Regions from separate parts of the Schaedlerella sp. genome, predicted to be linked through region 3. Evidence: predicted binding sites of a transcription regulator. Region 3 holds the regulator's gene; each other region holds the start of a gene.
What was found. Region 3 encodes NrdR, which represses ribonucleotide reductase genes. Its sites were predicted from a motif close to CACAANATNTTGTG; they were not measured.
Positions count from the first base shown of each region.

Region 1: the regulator NrdR is predicted to act here: its motif matches at 5,607-5,620, upstream of nrdD (anaerobic ribonucleoside-triphosphate reductase).
Region 2: the regulator NrdR is predicted to act here: its motif matches at 4,579-4,592, upstream of ACTOY7_RS06165 (ribonucleoside triphosphate reductase).

Region 1 is NZ_JBQIKP010000007.1:40,633-48,877, reverse strand. Features, by position in the region: gene ACTOY7_RS05345 (adenylosuccinate synthase) at 1-1,000, shown strand, start outside; gene ACTOY7_RS05340 (hypothetical protein) at 1,320-1,541, shown strand; gene ACTOY7_RS05335 (hypothetical protein) at 1,542-1,748, opposite strand; gene ACTOY7_RS05330 (SEC-C metal-binding domain-containing protein) at 1,994-2,509, shown strand; gene ACTOY7_RS05325 (DUF1540 domain-containing protein) at 2,599-2,916, shown strand; gene ACTOY7_RS05320 (AI-2E family transporter) at 3,035-4,414, shown strand; gene metA (homoserine O-acetyltransferase MetA) at 4,392-5,318, shown strand; gene ACTOY7_RS05310 (hypothetical protein) at 5,369-5,524, shown strand; gene nrdD (anaerobic ribonucleoside-triphosphate reductase) at 5,682-7,802, shown strand; gene nrdG (anaerobic ribonucleoside-triphosphate reductase activating protein) at 7,805-8,245, shown strand, end outside.
Region 2 is NZ_JBQIKP010000008.1:85,271-93,515, reverse strand. Features, by position in the region: gene ACTOY7_RS06190 (ABC transporter permease) at 1-968, shown strand, start outside; gene ACTOY7_RS06185 (M48 family metallopeptidase) at 1,151-1,771, opposite strand; gene ACTOY7_RS06180 (acylphosphatase) at 1,970-2,239, shown strand; gene proC (pyrroline-5-carboxylate reductase) at 2,545-3,339, shown strand; gene ACTOY7_RS06170 (anaerobic ribonucleoside-triphosphate reductase activating protein) at 3,446-4,141, shown strand; gene ACTOY7_RS06165 (ribonucleoside triphosphate reductase) at 4,874-7,261, shown strand; gene trxB (thioredoxin-disulfide reductase) at 7,545-8,245, shown strand, end outside.
Region 3 is NZ_JBQIKP010000023.1:23,019-31,263, forward strand. Features, by position in the region: gene ACTOY7_RS11680 (phosphoribosylaminoimidazolecarboxamide formyltransferase) at 1-262, opposite strand, end outside; gene ACTOY7_RS11685 (IMP cyclohydrolase) at 274-987, opposite strand; gene ACTOY7_RS11690 (CarD family transcriptional regulator) at 1,519-2,010, opposite strand; gene nrdR (transcriptional regulator NrdR) at 2,284-2,733, opposite strand; gene ACTOY7_RS11700 (PRC-barrel domain-containing protein) at 2,884-3,138, opposite strand; gene ACTOY7_RS11705 (helix-turn-helix domain-containing protein) at 3,819-4,064, shown strand; gene ACTOY7_RS11710 (RbsD/FucU family protein) at 4,211-4,651, opposite strand; gene ACTOY7_RS11715 (L-fucose isomerase) at 4,801-6,606, opposite strand; gene ACTOY7_RS11720 (rhamnulokinase) at 6,622-8,097, opposite strand.

The sequences.
Region 1 (8,245 bases), on a different contig from region 3:
TCCGAAGATCTTGGTGTCCGACCGGGCGCAGATCGTGATGTCTTATCATAAGCTGTTTGACGCGTATGAGGAAGAACGTCTCGGCGGAAAGTCATTTGGCTCGACCAAGTCCGGGATCGCGCCCTTCTATTCCGATAAATTTGCGAAGATTGGCTTCCAGGTCAGCGAGCTTTATGACGAAGCGCTGCTCAGGGAAAAGTCCGTCCGTGTGGCGGAACAGAAAAATGTGTTCCTGGAGCATCTGTATCACAAACCTCTGATCGATCCGGACGCGTTATATCAGGAATTGATGGAATATAAAGAGATGATTGATCCGTATGTAGGCGATGTATCCCTGTTTTTGCACAATGCCTTAAAGGAGGGGAAGAATATCCTGCTGGAAGGACAGCTGGGTTCTTTAAAGGATCCGGACCATGGGATCTATCCGATGGTCACATCCTCGTCCACGCTGGCAGCATACGGCGCCATCGGCGCGGGGATCCCGCCCTATGAGATCAAACAGGTCATCACGGTGTGCAAGGCATACTCCAGCGCGGTAGGGGCCGGCGCATTTGTCAGTGAATTGTTCGGTGACGAGGCGGAAGAACTCAGAAGACGGGGCGGAGACGGCGGAGAGTACGGCGCAACCACAGGGCGCCCCAGAAGAGTGGGCTGGTTTGACTGTGTGGCCTCCAAATACGGATGCAGGATGCAGGGCACGACAGACGTGGCATTTACAGTGCTGGATGTGCTGGGGTATCTGGATGAGATCCCGGTCTGCGTGGGCTATGAGATCAACGGTGAGGTGACGACGGACTTCCCGGTGACATACCTGCTGGATCAGGCAAAGCCGGTGCTGAAAAAGCTGCCGGGATGGAAATGCGATATCCGGGGCATCAAAACCTATGGGGATCTTCCGGAAAACTGCAGAAAATATATTGAATTTGTAGAGGAACAGATCGGATATCCGATCCGGATGATCAGCAATGGTCCGGGAAGAGAGGATATCATATACAGATAAGGAATCGAAAAGAGGCTTCCTGCGCTTCGGCAGTCAAAAAGACTGCGGACGGAGGCAGGTGTCTTTCAGGCTGGACGGATATTCCCCTGTAAAGAGGAATGTTGTCCGGCCTTTTTTGCTTAACAGGAAGCTTTAATCTCCGCATCGGTTGAAAATAATACAGATGTTTTGTTAAGAATTGTTAGAAAAATTTAAGAATTGAGTCACTTGCTTGTCACATTTGACTGCTAAGATGATACAGAAATGAATAAAGAGGAATATTTCCGGGGGGAGGGCATATAATAGTAAAGCTGGGGTTTATGCGCACAGGAGGTAATTTATGCAGCAGAAAATGAATAGAAAATCGGAGGATACCATGATATCGATGGAAGAGTATTTGAGAAAACGGAATGTGATCAAAGGAAGAGAACCGGAAGAGCAGGAGCGCGGAAAGGATCTACATAGCAGAGGCAAGAAGGAGCCAAAAGGGGAGGAAGCCGGCAAAGGGAATAACGGACAGTGGTATTCCATGCTGGCGCTGGCAGAACTGATGCTGATCTGATCAGTCATCATCATCCCGGTGGTTGAGCCGGGCAACGAGAATACAGGCATACAGCAGCACAGGCAGTAAGATCGTGGCTGCTACCGAGATCTTTAGCAGATCGTAGGACAGCGGGCTGTCTGACAGGGCAAAGATCAGAGTGCAAAGATACAAGGCGGCCAACAGGACGGCGCCGAGCAGGGCAAGAATTTGTTTGATATGTTTCATATGGGGAATTCTCCTTTATTGGTATTCGAGCAGCGAAAAGGCTGACAGTGATCGTGTGACGATATAGTTTGAATTATATCTGAATTTGCTGGAAACTTCAATCAGAAAATGAAAAGGGCATGGACAGCATGAAGAGCTTCCGGTGCCATTTATTATGCATATAGATTAAAATAAGAGTTTACGTAAGAATAAAATTAGTATATAATGATTAAGCGATTTATTTTATGATGAAGGAGTTAAGTACGATGAGTGATAAGAGTTTATTGGAACAATGGCGGGAGATGGCTTATGACCAGAAAAAGACGAGAGAGCAGTTAAAAAGCCTGTGGGATGCGTATTTTCAGGTGGAAAAGGGCGTTTATGAAAAGCTTTTGTCCGATCCGGACACGGAAGTAAAGGGGACGGTCAGGGAACTGGCTGAAAAATATAACATGGATGTTATGACCATGGTCGGTTTTCTGGACGGCATCAATGACAGCCTGAAGGAGGCGAATCCGATCGAGACCATGGAGGAGGATACAGAGGTCAGCCTGGCCTTCGACAAGGAGAAGCTGTATAAGAATATGGTGGACGCAAGGGCAGACTGGCTCTATGAGCTGCCCCAGTGGAATGACATCTATGATGAAGAGACGAGAAAGCGTCTGTTCCTGGAGCAGAGAAAGTCCGGAACCATCCGCAAGGAAAAGAAGATCGGCCGGAATGACCCGTGTCCCTGCGGAAGCGGTAAAAAATACAAAAAGTGCTGCGGAAGAAATGTTTAAAAACAGCCGAATGATCATGATATACAAAGAATATAACACAGAAAAACGGGCATAATGATACTGACTTTTATAATAAAGGAGGAATCATGATGCCGGAATTAAAATGTACCGTACAGACATGCAGGCACAATAAGAATTTCCTGTGTGACCTGGACCGGATCCAGGTCGGCGGGAGCGATGCCAAGCAGGCCAGGGAGACCTGCTGCGACAGCTTCCAGGAAAGATCGGGAGATACGTATTCCAATGTGACAGGAGAAGCTTCTGCTTCCACGAATATCCACTGCGAGGCGAAGGATTGTATGTACAATGAAAAGTGCGAATGCCATGCCGGGAAGATCAGCGTGGAGGGAAGCAATGCCTGCCGCTGCGAATCCACGGAATGCGCGACTTTTGACTGTAAAGGCTGAACGTAGTGACCGGAAGCGTTTTTGGGCTGTGAAGAACAGCGCTGCGGGAAAATCCAGGAGAAACTCCGGATTTTCCCGTATTTTTTCCGGCTGTATAAAAGGGATAGGAAGTTACAATATGAATCAGGATATGGATCAAAAAAATGAAAACGGCGAGGCAGCGGAGCAAAAAAGCGGATATTACATAAACCGCCCCAGCTTCGGCAGCAAGGAAAAGTCCAAGCTGCGGCAGCATCTTACGCGGGAGAAGTCATTGTTTATCGTGATCGTGCTGGTGATCATCTTTTATTTTACAATGCTGCGGCTGGATGATATTTCAAAGCTTTTGTGGATGGTCGTCCGTACGATCAAGCCCATCATCTACGGACTAGCCATCGCTTATCTGCTGAATCCCATCATGAAGTTTGTGGAGCAGCATTTGAGTCAGTTTCTCAAAAAAAGATTTCCAAAATTTGAAAAGGCGCACCAGGTCAGCAGAAGCGTGGGGATCCTGGCGGCAGTCATGTTTCTGATCGCTGTGATCGTAGCGCTGTGCAACATGATGATTCCGGAGCTGTACCGGAGTATCCGGGATATGGCCGTGACGGTGCCGGGGCAGCTCAATGATGCCTTGGACTTCATTACGAAAACGCTGGCCGGGGATTCCACCCTGGAGCAGATCTTTACCCGGACGCTGCGGGAGGTGACGGATCTGCTGCAGAACTGGATGAAGACGGACATGCTGACCCAGGCCAATGTGGTCATGACAAATCTGACAGAGGGCGTTATCAATGTGGTCAGCGAGCTGTTCAATGCGATCATCGGAATTATCGTTTCGATTTATGTATTGTTCAGCAAGGAGACTTTTTCCATGCAGACAAAAAAGATCATCTATGCATTATTCCGTCCGTCCCAGGCGAACATGATCCTGCATCTGACGATCAAAAGCAACGAGATCTTCGGCGGCTTTATCATTGGAAAGATCATTGATTCCGCAATTATCGGGGTTCTGTGCTTTGTCAGTCTGTCCATACTGAAGATGCCGTATACGCTTTTGGTGAGCGTGATCGTCGGCGTGACCAATGTGATCCCCTTTTTCGGGCCTTATATCGGCGCCATACCGAGCGCCATACTGATCATGCTGTCCGACCCGAAGATGGGTATCTATTTTGCGATATTTATCCTGATCCTGCAGCAGCTGGACGGGAATATCATTGGACCCAAGATCCTGGGCAATTCCACTGGGTTATCCGCGTTCTGGGTGGTATTTTCCATCCTGCTGGGTGGCGGACTGTTCGGTTTTGTGGGGATGATCCTGGGAGTACCTACCTTTGCCGTGATCTATTATATTGTACGGATGCTGATCAACCACAGACTGGAGGAGAAGGCTCTCCCCATGGATACAAACTGCTATGATGAGTACAGCTACGTGGATTCGGACGGAACCTACGTACACTCCAATGAAAATGAACTGAGGAAAGACGAGGAAAAGAAAAATGCCGATCAGAGTGCAAAATGACCTGCCGATCAAAGAAGTCCTGGAACAGGAAAATATTTTTGTCATGGATGAATACCGGGCGGCCCATCAGGAGATCCGTCCCATCAGCATCGGGCTTTTGAACCTGATGCCTTTAAAAGAAGATACGGAGCTGCAGATCCTGCGCTCCCTGTCCAATACGCCCCTGCAGACGGATGTGACATTTGTGCGGGTGTCCAGCCATGTGTCCAAGAACACGTCCACCAGCCATATTTACAAGTTTTATGAGCCCTTTGAGGCAATCAAAAAACAAAGGTTTGACGGATTCATCATCACCGGGGCTCCGGTGGAGCAGATGCCTTTTGAGGAAGTGGATTACTGGGAGGAGTTAAAGGAGATCATGGATTGGACCGTGACCAATGTAACCTCCACCCTGCATCTGTGCTGGGGAGCTCAGGCGGGGATCTACTATCACTATGGGATCGACAAGGCTCCCCTGGCGGAAAAAAAATTCGGGATCTTCCCGCATCACGTGCGGAACCGCAAGATCCCTCTGGTGAGAGGCTTTGACGATGTGTTTTACGCGCCCCATTCCAGGCATACGGAGGTGCCCCAGGCGTTGCTGGAACAGGATGAGCGCATGATGATCCTGGCGGATTCCGAGGAGGCAGGGGTCTTTTTGTGCATGGCAAAGGAGGGACGGCAGATCTTTGTTATGGGGCATCCGGAGTATGACCGGATGACACTGGACAGCGAGTATAAACGGGATCTGGGGAAAGGGCTGGAGATTCAGATGCCGGTTAATTATTATCCGGGAAATGACCCGAACAACAAGCCGAACCTGATCTGGCGGTCGCACGCCAATAACCTGTATTCCAACTGGCTGAACTATTATGTATATCAGGTGACTCCGTATGACCTGTACGGAGCGCCGGATTTCAGCTGACTTTGCACCGTTTGAATTGTTTAGATACGGAGGAAAGGAGGAGAATAAAAATGGAGGTATTAAAGTGTATGACAGCAAAAGAGGTTCTGAATTTAATTGACTGGTTAAGAGCGCAGGGGTTCGACAATGATAAAATTGTGGATTGTATTGAGACAGTAGAAGGCAAAAGAAAAGAGCCGGAACAAAAAAAGTCGGAACAGCAGTAAGGTTCAAAAATTTTCACTGATTTTTTGTGAAATTTGCAGGTTGACGGAAATACGGATAAGTGATACACTGTTAAATACTAACCACTTTATCTAGTGGGAAGCTTGAAAATAAGTACTAAATATAGGGATTTGCAGGATTTAACAGGAGGCGCGGGGCATGATCAGTGTAGTGAAGAAGGACGGCACAAAAGAGGATTTTAATGTGCAGAAGGTTGTTGTGGCGGTGAATAAATCTGCTTACAGGGCTTTGGTCACATTTACGGACGAGGAACTGGATTTTATCTGCAGGTTTGTGGAGGACCGGGTGAAGAAGATGAATGTATCGGAGATCCGGATCGCGCAGATGCACAATGTGGTGGAGAGTGCCCTGGAGGCCGTCAATCCGGCAGTGGCGAAGAGCTACAAGGATTATCGGAATTACAAGCAGGATTTCGTACAGATGCTGGATGAGGTTTATAAAAAGAGCCAGTCTATCATGTATATCGGAGACAAGGAAAACAGCAATACGGACAGCGCGCTTGTATCCACCAAGCGCAGCCTGATTTTTAACGAACTGAATAAGGAATTATATAAAAAGTTCTTCCTGACGGTGGAGGAGATCCAGGCCATCCGGGACGGCTACATCTATATCCATGACATGTCCGCCCGGAGAGATACCATGAACTGCTGCCTGTTCGATGTGCAGAATGTCTTGAGCGGGGGCTTTGAGATGGGGAATCTCTGGTACAACGAGCCTAAGACACTGGATACGGCCTTCGACGTGATCGGAGATATCGTCTTGAGCGCGGCGAGCCAGCAGTACGGCGGCTTTACGGTGCCCAGCGTGGACGAGATCCTGGAGCCTTATGCAGAGAAGTCTCACAAGAAGCTGATCCAGAAGTACCGGGATCTGGGACTGGCAGAGGAGAAGGTCCAGGAGGTGGCATGGAAGGATCTGGAGAAGGAGATGGAGCAGGGCTTCCAGGGATGGGAGTACAAGTTCAATTCGGTTTCTTCCAGCCGGGGCGATTACCCCTTTATCACCGTGACGGCAGGCACCCGGACCAGCGAATACGGCAAGCTGGTGACTAAGACCATGCTGGAGGTGCGCAAAAAGGGACAGGGCAAGGCAGGTCATAAGAAGCCGGTGCTGTTCCCGAAGATCGTGTTCCTCTATGATGAGAAGCTGCACGGGCCGGGAGGTCCACTGGAGGACGTGTTTGAGGCCGGGATCGAATGCTCCAGCAAGACCATGTATCCCGACTGGCTGAGCCTCACCGGTGAAGGCTATGTGCCCAGCATGTACAAAAAGTACGGGAAGATCATCAGCCCCATGGGCTGCCGGGCATTTTTGTCCCCCTGGTACGAGCGGGGAGGCATGGAGCCGGCTGATGAAAAGGATACGCCGATCTTTGTGGGAAGGTTCAATATCGGCGCCATCAGCCTGCATCTTCCGATGATCTTGGCAAAGGCCAGACAGGAGAGCCGGGACTTCTTTGAGGAGCTGGACTATTATCTGAACCTGATCCGCAAGCTCCACCAGAGGACCTATGATTATCTGGGAGAGATGAAGGCCTCTACGAATCCGCTGGCTTACTGCGAAGGCGGTTTTTACGGAGGGCATCTGGGATTGTATGACAAGATCAAGCCGCTGCTGAGATCAGCCACCGCATCCTTTGGGATCACGGCCTTGAATGAGCTGCAGCAGCTTTACAATAAAAAATCTATTGCGGAGGACGGAGCCTTTGCGCTGGAAACCCTGCGGTATATCAATGAGAGGGTGACGGAGTTCAAGAAGGAGGACGGGCATCTTTATGCCATCTACGGAACTCCGGCAGAGAATCTGTGCGGCGTGCAGGTACACCAGTTCCGAAAGAAATACGGGATCATTGAAAATGTATCGGACCGGGAGTATGTGAGCAACAGCTTCCACTGCCATGTCAGCGAGGAACTTACCCCCATCGAGAAGCAGAATCTGGAGGGGCGCTTCTGGAACTTAAGCAACGGCGGCAAGATCCAGTATGTGAAGTATCCGGTCAGCTACAATAAAGAGGCCATCCGCGCCCTGGTCCGCAGAGCCATGAAGAAGGGCTATTACGAGGGTGTGAACCTGTCGCTGGCTTATTGCGATGACTGCGGCCATGAGGAGCTGGATATGGATGTCTGTCCGGTATGCGGCAGCAAAAACCTGACGAAGATCGACCGGATGAACGGCTATCTTTCTTATTCAAGGGTCAAAGGCGATACCCGCCTGAATGAGGCGAAGATGGCAGAGATTGCGGAAAGGAAAAGTATGTAACCATGCAGTACCATAATATTACAAAGGATGATATGCTGAACGGGGAAGGACTACGGGTCGTATTGTGGGTGGCCGGATGTTCCCATGCCTGTCCGGGCTGCCATAACCCGGTGACATGGGATCCACAGGGAGGTCTGGAATTTGACGATGCTGCCCGGCAGGAGCTTTTTGCTCAGTTGGATCACAGCTATATCAACGGGATTACCTACAGCGGAGGAGATCCGCTGTATGCGGGAAACAGGGGGGCGATCGCAGGTCTGGCAAAGGAGATCCGCGCAAAATATCCGGACAAGACCCAGTGGCTCTATACCGGGTACCAGTGGGAAGAGATCAAAGGGGAACGGGCAGTACCGTTTCTGGATGTGGTCGTGGATGGCAGATATATAGAAGCCCAGAAGGATTCCCTTCTGCCCTGGCGCGGAAGCAGAAACCAGAAGGTGGTT
Region 2 (8,245 bases), on a different contig from region 3:
GCGGAAAAGAAGCGATCGCAAAGGATCAGGAGCTGACCGCACAGTATGCGGGGCCTCTGACAGAGGAAAAAGTTCAGACTATTTATGAAAAATACGGATTTTTCTATATTAACAGTGAAACAGGGGAACAGAATGGAAACTACTGTAGTCGTTTCATCACGGAGCGGATGACTAACAGCAGGCAGTTGGAAGAACCGGCTCTGGATGATATCCAGTTCTATCAGGGCAGTGACTGGGAAAACAATGCGGCGTATCTGTTGGAAGACGGCCTTCGATTCGATTATGTATATGGATGGGACGATCTGGCAGAAACGTACGGTATCATGGTGATCTTTTGTCTTTCCGCTTTATTTATGATCGGATTATCGTCGGTATTTTCTGAAGAATATTCTTTGAAAACGGCGGACATCCTTCTGACTACCCGGCGGGGGAAGGGCGGCGGAATCTGGATGAAAGCGGCTGCGGCCTTTGGATTTACACTGTCTATTTATTTTGCGGTCACAGTCTATGTGTGGGCAATTTATCTGAACGTATTCGGAACCCAGGGGCTGGATGCGTCTTCCGTCATGATCGGGTGGGGCAATCGTTGGGGATACTGCCCGGATACGGTGGCTGGCTTTCTCCTGTACCAGTTCTGGCTGGGGCTTGCCGGGATGATTCTTCTGACCGCTGTAGTTCTGGCGGTTTCCGCCCTCTGTAAAAATGCATTTCTGGCGGTGGTGCTGTCCCTGACGCTGTACCTCATCCCAGTGGTATGGCTGAAGCTGATCGGCCCTATGCGGATCTTTGGGCATACGGTGACAAAAGCGGTCTCACATTTTATGGCTTCCATGCCGGTTTATCTGACTATGACCTGGGACTTCGGGTTCCCGGCAGAACAGGTCATGATGCATCTGGCGATCGCGCTGGCGGTGGGAGTGGCTGGTGTGTGGCTGGGGTATTGGCGGTATCGGGGGTATCAGGGGTGAGGGGAGTGCCTGATATATTCACAAAAAACAACAAGGGGGGAATGAAGCCGGTGTACTGGACGAAAACCAGGAACCGAAGCTGTCCTATGATACATTGAAAAGGCTGGAAAGGCAGCTTGGGATCCAAAAAATTAAATGAAGCGCTTACTATATATTAAGCAAAAAGAAAGCCTGCGGAACATTCACACAACGTTCCACAGGCTTTCTCCATGCTCTCTGAGCCATCTCTGCGCCGTCTTATAATCCGGCAGCACGGATGCCACAACGGCATAAAAAGCGGGAGAGTGGTTCATCTCCTTCCTGTGTGCCAGTTCATGCACCACGATATAATCCAGCACATCCTCCGGCGCGAAGATCAGCCGCCAGTTAAAATTCAGATTCCCCTTGCTGCTGCAGCTTCCCCACCGGGTCTTCTGCTCCCGGATAGAAATGCGCCCGTATGTCACCCGCATGATCGAAGCATAGTAAGCAGCCTTCCGTGTAAAAATATCCCGGGCCGTTTCCACATAGCGGCGGCGCTCACTTTCCGGCAGCGGCGGCGGAGCCGGTGCTGCCTGCGCGGCGGCTTTTGTCAGATACTTCAGGATCCACTCCTGCTTTTCAATCAGAAAACGTTCGACCGCGGCCCTCGATGTGCGCCTCGGGGCACGTACCTTGACCTGTCCGCCGGAAGTGATCTGGACAGCCAGAGTCCTTCTGGAGCTGTAGATGAGTTCATATCCGTCCGGGTATTGTGTGCCGGAACGCTCCGCAAGCTGCGGAAGCCTGTCCGCCAGAGGACGGGGAAAAGGCTGTATTGCCATAAAATGATCCCTCCTGCTTGATTTTATATCTAAATTTGATTTTGTTTCCATTCTACCATAGAAATATATATTTTGTATCTGTTATTCTTTGATTTTTTACGCAAAGTAGTATAAAATGTAGATAAGGGCGGGCAGTTTGCTTTAGAAAAATACATTCCAACTGTACAGATGGGATGTATTCAGGAGAGAAGGGATTAGATGGCAGAAGTCAGAAAGCACATCGTCTTCCACGGCCGTGTACAGGGCGTGGGCTTCCGGTATACGGCAAAGTATCTGGCATTGTCCCTGCATTTGACCGGATGGGTGAGAAATGAATGGGACGGCACGGTGACGCTGGAGATCCAGGGAAGGGAGCCCCTGATCCAGAAGCTCCTTGTAGGACTGAACAGCAGTCAGTTCATACGGATTGAATGGATGGACACAGAGGAGATTCCGCTGGAGCAGGAAAGCTGCTTCAAGGTTCGGTGATTTTGAAATCGACAGGAGGAGATAAAAATATGACGGAGGTAATGGAAGATATAACAGTAGATGAAAAGAGAGACATGTTACTGGAAATGTTGGCGGACCTTTACACGATCAAGGCGGCAAACAAAGAGGAAAATGCAGTATGAGACCACAAAATCAAGATTACAGAGAAACAGCTTGAAATTTTAGGCGTTACAGATTTAGCAGACATTAAGCCATAGTTCAAAAAGCGGAGTATTGCCGCTCCGCTATAATCGTTCAAAGGGAACGGAGGATAAAAACCCGGAATGGAGAAAGGATGAGTAATATTGAAACTAGGTTTTATTGGAACTGGAAACATGGCCGGAGCGATCATCGGCGGGATCATCAAGACCGGACTGATCCCTCCGGAGGAGATCATCGGATCTGATATATCGGCGCCGGGCCGGGAACACATGCAGAATATCTATGGGATCTATGTCACACCGGACAACCGCAAGGTGGCGGAACGGGCGGAGGTCATATTCCTGTGTGTAAAGCCGCAGTACTATTCGACCGTCATTGCGGAGATCAAGCATGTGATCTCCAACAGGCAGCTCGTGATCAGCATTGCTCCGGGCAAGACGCTCGGGTGGCTGGAGGAGCATTTCGGAAAACCGGTCAAGCTTGTGCGCACCATGCCGAATACCCCGGCCATGGTCAGCCAGGGAATGACCGCTGTCTGCCCCAATGACTGTGTAAGTAAGGAAGAACTGGAATACGTGGTCAGCATCCTCAAGACGATCGGGGAGACGGAGGTCATCCCGGAAAATCTGATCGACGCGGTGGTGGCGGTCAGCGGAAGCTCCCCGGCCTATGTATTTATCATGATTGAAGCTATGGCGGATGCGGCAGTGGCGGAAGGGATGCCCCGTGCCCAGGCATATAAGTTCGCGGCCCAGGCGGTCTATGGAAGCGCAAAAATGGTTCTGGAAACAGGACGGCATCCGGGCGAATTGAAGGATATGGTCTGCTCACCGGCAGGGACAACCATAGAAGCGGTGCGCGTCCTGGAGAAAAAAGGCTTCCGCAGTGCGCTGATCGAGTCCATGAAGGCATGCGCGGAGGTGTCGCGCAACTTGTAAATGTGGGTAATGATTCAGAACAGGCAGCAACGGGCCTTTGATCTGACGTCCTGAACAGCCGCAAATGAGTTTTCAAGAGTGCTCAAATATGAAAGGGGGAAGCGGAATGAACATACAGGGACTGCAGAAACTTACGCTTTTGGATTATCCAGAAAAAGTGGCATGCACGATATTTACCGCAGGCTGTAATTTCCGCTGCCCGTTTTGCCATAACGCGTCTCTGGTGACTCATATTGACCTGGAAAGGAATATCCCGGTCGAGCAGGTCATGAATTTCCTGAAAAAACGCTGGCGGGTGCTGGACGGCATCTGCATTTCAGGAGGAGAGCCGCTGCTGCAGCCGGAGCTGGAGGATTTTATCCGCGGGGTCAAGGAGATCGGCTACAGTGTGAAGCTGGATACCAACGGCAGCAATGCCCGGCTTTTGAAGCATCTGGCAGAGGAAAAGCTTTTGGACTATGTGGCCATGGATATAAAAAATGCTCCTGGGAAATATGGGATCACCATCGGGATTCCAGACTACAATATGGAAGAAATCTTCCGGAGCGTGGATTTTCTGATGTCAGGAACGGTTCCCTATGAATTTCGCACCACGGTCGTGAGGGAATTTCACAAGCGGGAGGACTTTTCCGATATCGGAAGGTGGATCAAGGGGGCGCAGCGATATTATCTGCAGAGCTTCCGGGTATCCGGCGACCTGATCCGTCCGGGACTGCGGGCGTATACGAAGGAGATTCTTGTCCAGGCGCTGGAGGTGGTCCAGCGCAATGTACCCAATGCAGAGCTGCGCGGGGTGGAATGAATCACAAAAGTTCATACACCATATGCCCTGGCCAGAGGTGCGCTGAGGCATTTTAGCTACATGTTATACCCTGTGCGATCACCACACTGACTGGTCGAGAGGATGCTCGTAAAGTTGGCATTTCATTTGAAACAGGAACCCAGATTCCTACATTTTCTGGGAATTTTTTAGAAAGGATTGACAACGAATCCGATTTTGACATGCTATGCGGCTTTTAATACCAAAAGGCTGCTGAAAAGCATTGAATAATGGGAGTTTCGTAGAAATCCGCAGCCATATCTGCAAATATATGGAATAAATGGAAAAAATCAGAAAATTTACGTTTTTCTGTGCGAGATCATTGAGAATTAAAGAAAGTTTTGCTGTGGATACTGACTATACATAAATTATTTCATAATAGAAAAACAACAATATCTGGTTGCTTTCGCTAAAAACAGCACAAGATATTGTTGTTTTTTTATTTGACAGGAGGATTATATAGTGTTAGAATAATTACTGTTCACACTTGTACCGCACACATTGTGACAGGGGTACAGGGGGATACAATAACGGTTGGAATATGCAGGATGCCTGGCAGAGATGCCGGGCAGTCATTGTCTATTTTGTATGTTTTGAAGCTGTATTCGCAAGAATGTATGGGATTGATTTTTCGTACCGGGACGGTTTCAGACCGTGAGTCATCATTTTTTACATTTCCTGCATACCGTTTAAGACAGAAAGGGGAGCGCGCATATGTATCAGGTTACGAAGAGAGACGGTAAGGTTGCGCCGTTTGATCTGTCCAAGATCAGCGAGGCAATCCGCAAGGCATTTGAGGCGAAAGAGAAGGAGTATAATCAGGACATTATCGATCTGCTGGCATTGAAGGTGACGGCGGACTTTGAACCAAAGATCAAGAAGGGACTTGTATCTGTGGAGGATATCCAGGACAGCGTGGAATCCATGCTCATCCGGGCAGGTTACGCAGATGTGGCTAAGGGATACATTTTATATAGAAAGCAGAGGGAGAAGATCCGGAATCTGAATTCTACCCTGCTGGATTACAAGGATATTGTAGACAGTTATGTAAAGGTGACGGACTGGCGCGTGAAGGAGAATTCCACAGTGACCTATTCCGTGGGCGGACTGATCCTGAGCAATTCCGGCGCGATCACGGCTAATTACTGGCTGTCAGAGATCTATGACGAAGAGATCGCCAAGGCGCATAAGAATGCAGACATCCACCTTCACGACCTGTCCATGCTGACCGGGTACTGCGCGGGCTGGTCTTTGAAGCAGCTGATCAAGGAAGGGCTGGGCGGCATCGTGGGAAGGATCACGGCGGCTCCGGCAAAGCATCTGAGTGTGCTCTGCAACCAGATGGTCAACTTCCTGGGGATCATGCAGAACGAATGGGCCGGCGCCCAGGCATTTTCTTCATTTGACACGTATCTGGCGCCGTTTGTAAAGGCAGATCATCTGACCTATCCGGAAGTGAAGAAGTGTATCGAATCCTTCGTTTTCGGCGTGAATATTCCGTCCAGATGGGGAACCCAGTCGCCGTTCTCCAATATCACGCTGGACTGGACCGTACCGAATGACCTGGCCAACCTTCCGGCGATCGTAGGCGGAGTGGAGCAGGACTTCACTTATGGAGACTGTAAAGAAGAGATGGATATGGTCAACAAGGCATTTATCGAGACCATGATTGAGGGCGACGCGGAGGGCAGAGGCTTCCAGTATCCCATTCCGACCTACTCCATTACCAGTGATTTTGACTGGTCTGAGACAGAGAATAACCGTCTGCTCTTTGAGATGACTGCAAAATATGGTACGCCCTATTTTTCAAATTATATCAACAGCGATATGGAACCCAGTGACGTGCGGAGCATGTGCTGCCGACTGCGCCTGGATCTGCGGGAGCTGCGCAAGAAGTCCGGCGGCTTCTTCGGAAGCGGGGAGAGCACCGGCTCTGTCGGCGTTGTGACGATTAATATGCCGCGTATTGCGTATTTATCAGAGAATGAAGAGGAATTTTATACCAGGCTGGACCGGCTGATGGACATTTCAGCCCGCTCCCTCCACATCAAGAGGGAAGTCATTTCCAAGCTGCTGGATGAAGGACTCTATCCATATACAAAGCGGTATCTGGGCTCCTTTGACAATCATTTTTCCACCATCGGCCTGGTGGGAATGAATGAAGCCGGCCTGAATGCAAAATGGCTCAAAAAGGATCTCACGCATCCGGAGACACAGCAGTTTACGAAGGATGTGCTGAACCATATGCGGGAACGCCTGTCGGATTATCAGGAGATGTACGGAGACCTGTACAATCTGGAAGCAACCCCGGCGGAGTCTACCACGTATCGTCTGGCCAAGCATGACGTGGAGCAGTTCCCGGATATCATCACAGCAGCGGAGGAATGCGGCACGCCGTATTATACGAACAGCTCTCATCTTCCGGTGAGCTATACGGAGGATGTGTTCGAGGCGCTGGACATTCAGGACGAACTGCAGACCTTGTATACATCAGGAACCGTATTCCATACCTTCCTGGGAGAAAAGCTGCCGAATTGGAAGGCGGCGGCAGCTCTGGTGAGAAAGATCGCGGAGAATTACAAGCTTCCATATTATACGATGTCTCCGACTTATTCCATCTGCAAGAACCACGGCTACATCAGCGGCGAGCAGTATACCTGCCCGTGCTGCGGGGAAGAGACCGAGGTCTACAGCCGGATCACCGGATATTACCGTCCGGTCAAGAACTGGAATGACGGCAAGACCCAGGAGTTCAAGGAGCGGAAGGTATATGACGTGTTCGATTCCGGCTCACGAATGAAGCCCAAGGCGGCAGTGAGGACGGAAACAGAGCCCGCGTCGTTTTCCGGAGAAGGGGGAGAGGACGGGACAAAAATGATCCTGTTCACGACAAAGACCTGCCCGAACTGCAGGATCGCCACAAAATCATTGGAAAAGGCGCACATTTCCTATGAGCTGGTAGACGCGGAGGAGAATGAAGAACTGGTGAAGAAGTACGGCGTGATGCAGGCGCCGACGCTTGTGGTCGTAGACGAGGACGGCGTGAAAAAGATGGCAAACGCGTCGAATATAAAAGCATATGCTGAGAATAATAAAGAATGAGATTTTGGAATTGTCATGAAAGAGCATCGGCATCTTCTATGTGAAGAAGTATCCAACCGCACGGTCGGAGGAATTTTATGACAGTTTGAAAAAAAATGAATGCGCAGGGAGCCGAAAGGATTCCTGCGTATTCAATATAAATACCATGTATGCAGAAAGACTGCCAGCGGCAGGCTTTCTCTATATGGAAAGGCAGCAGGAACAATCCGTATTGAAGTGACTGCAAATGGTAAGGACAGGGCTGCGGCCGTCAAAGAATGAAAGCAGAGAGGTGAAAGAAATGATGTACGATATTGGAATCATAGGCGGAGGAACCGCCGGAATGACAGCAGCAATTTATGGACAGCGCGCCGGAAAGCGGACGGTTATCATAGAGGCGATGAATTACGGCGGGCAGATCACATCTTCTCCCAATGTGGAGAATTATCCAGGGATTGCCAGTGTCAGCGGGGCGGAATTTTCCATGAACCTGCTGGATCAGGCCATGAAGCTGGGGGCAGAGACAGAGCTGGAGCAGGTGACAGGGATCCGGGAGGAGGACGGCATCAAGGTGATCGAGACGGAAGGGAAGGAATATCCCTGCCGCACAGTGATCATTGCTACAGGAGTGACCCACCGGCATCTGGGGCTGGAAAAGGAAGAAAAGCTTGTGGGAGCCGGGGTGTCCTACTGCGCCACCTGTGACGGGGCATTTTTTAAGGGCAGAGATGTGGCTGTGATCGGCGGGGGCAATACGGCTCTGCAGGATGCGGAATTTCTTTCCAATTACTGCAATAAAGTCTATCTGGTACACCGCCGGGACGAGTTCCGCGGGGAAGCCGGACTGGTTGAGCCTCTGAAAAGAAAAGAGAATGTAGAATTTGTTCTGAGTGCGACCGTAAAAGAGCTGGTCGGAGAAAATGTAGTGGAAGGGCTGGTATTAAATAATAAAAAGACGGGAGAAGATTTTCAAATCTCCGTGTCTGGTGTATTCGTGGCGATCGG
Region 3 (8,245 bases):
AGATCTTCGCCAATGTTTCCGACAGCGGAAGCCCGACTGCAGCGCCTGCCGGAGACACATGCTTGAAGGATGTAGCGGCCGGAAGCCCGGTAGCCTTCTTCATCTCGCTCACCAGCAGCCAGCCGTTGAACGCGTCCAAAAAGTTGATATATCCCGGACGCCCGCATAATACTTCAATGGGAAGGTCGCTTCCGTCCTGCATATAGATCCTGGACGGCTTCTGATTCGGGTTGCAGCCATATTTTAATTCTAATTCTTTCATGTTACGACTCCTTATTTATTTTTATTCACAATTCTGGTTTCGTATGTTCCGCTCTGGATGTCAATATATCTCACAAAGAGCGACACCTTATTCTCTTCATTCAGGCTGTCCCACAGAAGCTCCGTGAATGCTCCCATGTCGTCCGGTATGGAGATGAGCTTCGGCTCTCCTTCAAAACTGGGCAGCGGATCTCCGTCGTGCATATACGTATGTATAAAATGACCTTCTCCCGCAGACGGATTCTCATACGCAAATGTATACCGATTGCAGCCCGCCGGATTGCCGTGATTGCTCTTTAAGATCGACATGGCATAATTATAGTTTCCATTTTCCACATGCATGATCCCGGAGATGCGGGGTGTATAGTTGGGTACGTCCGGTTCAAATTCCCTGGACCGCAGCGACTGTTCGAACGTCATCTGTCTGTCCATGCCTTCGTAGATCGTATCCGTCTGATCCCCATTGGTCACAATGGTCTTGTTGCCGAGCACGCGCACCGGCGCATAGATCACCAGGCTTGGATCCGTCAGCTTGGCCGGGTCAAACGCCTGAGTGCGGATCCCTTCCCCGTCTTCCACGAAGATGCGGTTCCTGCTGTTCACGCTGCGCCCCATGATAAAATATGCCGCAGCCGCTTTTGTCCCATCCGCGCTTTTTCCAAGGATGATCCCTCTACCCGGATAAGAATTGTTCTTTAACTCCTGCTCAATGGATAACATGTTCATAAGATGCCTCTCCTTTCCTTCGAATATGTCCATTATACCTGTGATATCCTGCAAGTTCAATAATAAAAATATCTTTTTTCATTATTTTGGAGATCATAGGTTAATGTGCGCGCCCGGCCAGGGTGTGAACAGTAACGAACATAGGCAATGCTGTCTCAAACAATCCTATCGTATTTAAAAAGCAGCTTTGAATGCTCTGGAAAAAAATAAACCTATGCACATGAAAAGGGAAACCACAGCACAATATTGCCGCACGTTTCCCTTTTCACATCCAAAGGTTTCATTATAATTCACGCAAATTACATGTTCAATATCGCCACTATTGAATTTCTTTGAAACGGTTCAATGAAGATTTTTTATAAAGTAGAAATAATGATATATAATAGACTTCGTTCTTTCAAAAAAAAGAAAACCCTAAGAGAATCTGTCAACTCATTCTCTCGGGTTTTAGATCTTTAATTTATGTCATCTCTGAAAACAAAAACCCCCGGAAAAGCCTGTCCAATGGCAGGACCTCCCCAGGGCAGCCAACTACGCTTCTTTTTTTCTCTGCTCATTGATAAAGCCTTCGACCTTATTTTCCGGAATGCCGAGGGCATATGAAAACTCACTGTAAAGCGCATGCTCCAAAAGCTGCTGATACTTCTTGTCCATACTTGTCACACCGCCGCGATGCTCTGTACGCTTATAAAGGGTCTTCAACACCCGGATCCAGTTCTCCGGCAAATATCCGGAGATGCAATTCTTGTATTCCTGCTCCCGGGTCTTTTCACTCTGCACCCACAGAATTTCAATATCATCCATCCTCTTGATCAAACCCAGCACCGCTTCCCGTTCAATGGGCTTGCGGATATTGGTATCGTCATCAATGGGGACATAGGCCCGGTCCTTCGCATTTCCCACGGACTGCAGAGTATAATACTTCTTCTTTCTATCCGCAAACATAAAATCCAATGTTCCTACATCTTCAATCCGATATACACCCTTACACTTATAAACTACTGCATCACCTTGATTATGCATACACATCCTCCTTCCTTATCAGATCAGAAACGTTCTCATTTGCACATTTACATTGGATCTTCATGCCCTTACGTCCGGTAGAGTAAACTTCTGCTACACTTTATTGTAGCACTTTTTTTTACCCGAGGTAAGGAGATTTTTTTAAGGAAGGTTCAATTTTGTTAATTATGCACCATAGATACAGGATCTTTTTTGTGAAAAATGCCCTCTGATATTTTCCCGTGTGGTTCTGGCTCTTTGTGATCTCAGACCGAAATACCTTCTGTCTTTTAATTACTCTAAGAACATCTTCAGTTCTTCCATAAATGTATTGACGTCCTTAAACTGCCGGTATACGGATGCAAACCGGACATATGCCACCGGATCCAGAGTTTTCAGCCGCTCCATGACGATCTCTCCGATGAGACTGCTGGGGATCTCCTTCTCCTCCCGGTTGACGATCTGCAGCTCAATCTCATCCACCGCTTCCTTGATGGCGTCTGCCGGTACCGGCCTCTTGTAGCAGGCGCTCAGCACCCCGTTCTCGATCTTGGAGCGTTCATACTGCTCCCGGTTATTATCCTTTTTGATCACAATCAGCGGGATCGTCTCAATCTTTTCATAGGTTGTAAACCGCTTCCCGCATTCATCGCAGCAACGGCGGCGGCGAATGGAATTGTTCTCTTCTGCCGGCCGGGAATCAATGACTCGTGTATCCGAATTTCCGCAATAGGGACATTTCATAATATTATCCGCCTTTCTTCTGTACTCTACATACATGTTTCAAAAGGAACTCGATACTGCTGCCGACAAATACGCCAAGCCGTCGGCACTGCCGCATTCCAAAATACATACGGCATATCTTTATTATACACAATCCGCCCTGTATTTGCATTATATTTTTTTCAAAAATTTTTCTTCCCGTATTTCTACAAGGATAATATCCGGTCCGATCCGTTTTACACAGTGAAATGGAATCACGTATTCACTATCCGTCCCCAAAAAGCCGCAGATCTTCCCCGGTCCCGGCACGATCAGCGCCTCGATCTGCCCGCTGCCGCAGTCAAATTCCAGATCCACCACACAGCCCAGCCTTTTGCAGTCACAACTATTGATTACTTCCTTTTCCCGGAGTTCACACAGCCGCATACCCGTCTCCTGACAACGTATTTCCACTTGCTTTTACCATATGCAAAAAATCCTCAAAAGTTTACTCGTCATCTGGAAAAATTCATTTCTATCAGCATTGAACTGTCAAAGACACTTGTAGATAGCAGCTTTATATATTCTTCGAACAATATTTTTTGCAATACCTTTAATTCCATAAGTCATCTGATCAGCAAAAACAAAAAATGTAAATACTACAATGCGAAAGAATATATCAATTTTAAGCCGACAGCCGTCAATGAAGAATTCGAACAATTATGTGATAATCTTGAAACATTAATCCATAGTATGATTAATGCTACAATCAGTCAAAACCCTGGCTGTGTTTTTATTATGGCCGGGCTAGTTGCCCGTTTCTTTTCTATTATGGAAAATCCTGATCTATATCAGAAAGAAATTATTCAACTTGTGGGGTCAAATGATGAAAATCTCATTCACCAGATCACCAAAATATTTGAAAAAAATAAGGGTAAGATCAGTCGGGCTGAACTAGTATAACCCACGATAATTATCCACACCTTTCACTTGTCTAAATTTTCATCTGCTGCGTCAGCTTCAATCGACGATGCTACCGGCATCGCCTCATTCAGCTTCCTTGCACATAAAAATTTATCCTGCGTGTAAGGTAGCGGTAATTATCGTGAGTTATACTAGAATGCCTCATGCATTATAATGCTGACTATCTAAACAGAGTCGTAAAAAAATCGACAGGTTTAACTCTCGTAGAATATGGGCAGCTTTTTCGGCTGCAGGAGGCAGCCGCGTTACTTATAGAATCAGATCTAAGTATTTATAATATAATGTCGAAATCAGGTTTTTCAAATCGCAGTTATTTTAATAAAATTTTTTTAGGAAAATTTGGAATGCTTCCAAATGAATACAGAAAAAAGCATAAGTCCTCAGAATAACATACAGACACAGAATATTTACTATGATTCCCCTTTTATATGAATATAAAAACGCCGGGATAGTATCGTAAAAATACCATCCCGGCGCGGTTTTCTTTTCAGATTTATAAGAGAAGATTCTTTCGAATGAAAAGCCATATCTACAGCTATTCTGTCACAACACCCTTCTGCAGCATCACATTTGCGTACAGAGCGGATTCCCCGGTCGCAATGATCGCATAAGCTGTCTTTGCCTCATCGTAGAACGCAAAGCGCTCGATATTGCCCACGCAGTCCGCGCCGCGGGAATCATGTTTTGCGATGATCTCCTTGTAGGTATCCCAAATTGGAGTCTCCACATCATCTCCGGGCATCACTTCCATCAGGTTCACCGGCTTCTCCACATAAGTATCCAGCGGGAACACCTGCAGGATGGCATCCAAAAGCTCAGGCACGCCGTGGCCGTCACAGCGGATCACGATCGCGTCCTTTCCCATGGATTCCGCCGGAAAGTTCCCGTCAGAGATCACCAGACGGTCACTGTGCCCCATCTCGCAGAGCACCATCAACAATTCCGGAGACAAAATTTTCGGAATTCCTTTTAACATATTCTATGTCCTCCATAATCTTTCTTCATACGATACTTGATATCACATTACTTGAGCGGCATCCCGCCCGCAAAAACAATCCCGGAATGCCGCCTGCCTCATACTATCTGTTGGATGATAAAATCGTCAAAAGTCCTTTGGCATTTTTATCATTTGATGGTCTTATATAATGGTCCGTAAGCCTGGCATGCTCTGTAGTCAGCGCCTTCCTTGTCCATGCCGAATGCGTTCCAGGATGCAGGACGGAAGATCTTCTCTTCCGGTACGTTGTGCATAGCAACCGGAATCCTCAGGATGGAGCACAAGGTGATCAGGTCTGCTCCGATATGTCCGTAGCTGATCGCGCCGTGGTTAGCGCCCCAGTTGTTCATTACATCGTATGCCGTAGCAAATGCGCCTTCTCCTGTTGTCCTCGGCGCAAACCAGGTACACGGCCATGTATAGTCGGTTCTCTTCCAGAGTACGTCGGTTACTTCGTCCGGAAGATGTACAGTCCAGCCTTCTGCGATCTGCAGCATCGGTCCTAAATTCTTCACCAGATTCAGGCGGATCATGGTCACAGGCATCTCTGCTTCTGTAACGAATCTGGAGGAATATCCGCCGCCCCGGAAATATCCAAGGTCTGCATAGTTCCAGGTAGTCGCCTTCATGATGGCTTCCTGATCTGCCTCTGTTACTTCATACCACGGCTTCATCACGCCGTTTCCATTGGCGTCCTTTGCCTGTCCATTGGCATCCAGACATGCCGCGCCGGAGTTGATCAGATGGATAAATCCGCCGGCTTCCTTTGCCTTTCCTTCCAGCTCATAGCCGCCTGCCGCTTTCTTCACTGCCTCAGGGCTCCAGTATGTACGAACGTCTGCAAAAATCTGCGGGGAATTGGTAAGCAGCTTGTTGAACAGCATTCCAAGGCTGTTGAGTACATCGTTCTCGGTCGCCAGGATATAGGGCTCTCTTGCTCCGTTCCAGTCAAAGGAGGTATTGAGCATCGCTTCCGGATAGTCGCAGTTCGGATAGAAGTCTGTCCACTGTCTCTGTCCCTGGAAGCCGGCAGCGATGGCATTGTGGCCAACCTTTTCTTCTTCGCAGCCCTCCGGCAGATTGTCGTTTCCGTTCATCAGGTCCTTGATGATACACATCATCTTTACAACGAATTCCCAGTCAGAATCCTTTGCATCGCGGCTCTTCTGCAGCTCTTCCGGGTTCTTGTCAAAGCCTTCAATACATTTTTCTTTTGTCCATGCAAGCGCCTTCTGATATTCAGCCTCATCATAGATGCCTTCTGTCATACGGCGGATGATCTCTACCTCATCTACGGATTCCACACGCATGCCAAGGTATTCCTCGATAAATGCAGGATCAATGATAGATCCGCCGATTCCCATGCAGATGGAACCGATCTGCAGATAAGATTTTCCTCTCATGGTCGCGGCAGCCACCGCGGCACGCGCAAATCTCAGCAGCTTTTCTTTTACGTCTTCCGGAATCTCGGTGTCACTCGCTTCACATACATCATGTCCGTAAATACCGAATGCCGGCAGGCCCTTCTGCGCATGAGTAGCCAGGACTGATGCCAGGTAAACCGCGCCCGGTCTTTCTGTTCCATTGAAGCCCCATACCGCTTTGATCGTCATTGGATCCATATCCATGGTCTCTGCGCCGTAGCACCAACAGGGTGTCACGGTCAGAGTAATGTCTACCCCGGCCTTTTTGAACTTATCCGCGCATGCCGCCGCTTCCGCGACACGTCCGATGGTCGTGTCCGCAATGATGACCTTTACCGGTTCCCCGTTGGTATATTTTAAGTTGTCTTCCAACAGCTTTGCAGCGGATTTTGCCATGTTCATGGTCTGGTCTTCCAGAGATTCACGAACCTCGAGCGCCCCTCTTCTTCCGTCGATGGTAGGACGGATTCCAATTACCGGATAGTCTCCAATGAGTCTTGATTTTGCCATAGCAGTATTCCTCCTTTAATGAATAAATGTTTTAAATTTCTCATATGCAGCATCCCATTTCTCAGTATCCTGAGGAAGATACTCATATGTAGTTTCCGATTCCGCAATGATGTGCCTTGCTTCCTTTACATCCCGGATCTCGCCCATTGCCATCATCTGTACCGCGATATTGCCCAGCGCGGTGGCTTCCACCGGTCCAGCGATCACCTTGCGTCCGTTTGCCCCTGCTGCCATCCGGCAGAGCAGCTTGCTCTGGATCCCGCCGCCGATCATATGGATGACCGGATAATGCTTTCCGGTGCAGGATTCGATCTGTTCCAGCGCATAGCGGTATTTTAGTGCCAGGCTCTGGTTGATGCAGCACATGATCTCTCCCACCGTCTCCGGCACCTTCTGTCCGGTCCTGCGGCAGAATTCCCGGATCCTCTCCGGTATGTTGCCTGCCGGAACAAATTCCGGCGCGTCCGGATCAATAAAGCTCTGGAACGGCTCTGCCGTGAGCGCCATTTCTTCCAGCTCTCCGAAGGAATATTCCTTTCCTTCCCTGATCCACTGACGTCGGCTCTCCTGGGCCAGCCAGAGTCCGATGATATTTTTCAGCAGTGTGGTTGTATTGCCGTAACCGCCTTCATTACTTACATCGCATGCCATGGATCTTTCTCCGATCACAGGCCCGTCAAGCTCCGTTCCGAAAAGGCTCCATGTGCCGCAGCTGATAAAGATAAAGTCCTTCTCCTGAGTGGGGACGGATACCACCGCGCTCTGTGTATCATGTCCCGTGATGGCAATGACCTTGGCCGGTTCCACTCCAAGCTCCTCGCAGATATCCGCTTTCAGCGTTCCAACCACCGTACCACTGGGAATGATCTCCGGCAGAAGTGTCTTCGGGATCCGCAGCGCTTCCAGAATCCGGTCGGACCATTCCGTCCTGCCTGCATCAAGGAGCTGCGTGGTCGCTGCCATGGTGTACTCGGCTCTCTTTTCCCCGGTCAGGAAATAGTTGAACAGATCCGGCAAAAGCAGCAGCTTGTCTGCCCTTTCCAGAATCCACGGCCGTTTCTGCACCAGGGAATATAACTGAAAAATGGTATTGAAGTTTTCAAACTGCAGTCCGGTCAAGCTGTAGACCTCTTCCTTCGGTATGGCCTTGAACACCTCTTCCTGCATCCCCACGGTTCTGTCATCCCGGTAATGAACCGCATTTTCCAAAAGATCGCCGTGCTCGTCGATGAGACCGAAGTCCACACCCCAAGTATCAATGCCGATGCTCTCAAAGCCGCCCTTCTGCTTTGCCTTCACGATCCCCTGCTTGATCTCGAAAAGATGTCTCAGTGTGTCCCAGTACATGGTCCCGTTCAGCATCACCGGGTCATTGGAAAAACGGTGTACCTCCTCCATACGGATCTTCCCATCCTCCAGTCTTCCCAGGATAGCCCGGCCGCTCCCCCCACCGAAGTCAAACGCAAGGACCTGCTTCTTGTTTCCGCTCACTGACCTACCTCCTCCCTTCTGATAATTTTGGTATATTTGTAACTATTTAGAACAGATAGCCGCGTTTTCTATGAATTGTGTATCCTCACCGCTGCCAATACAGTCTCCCCCTGATCTATAGGCGATACGCCCAATTTCAGAAATAGAA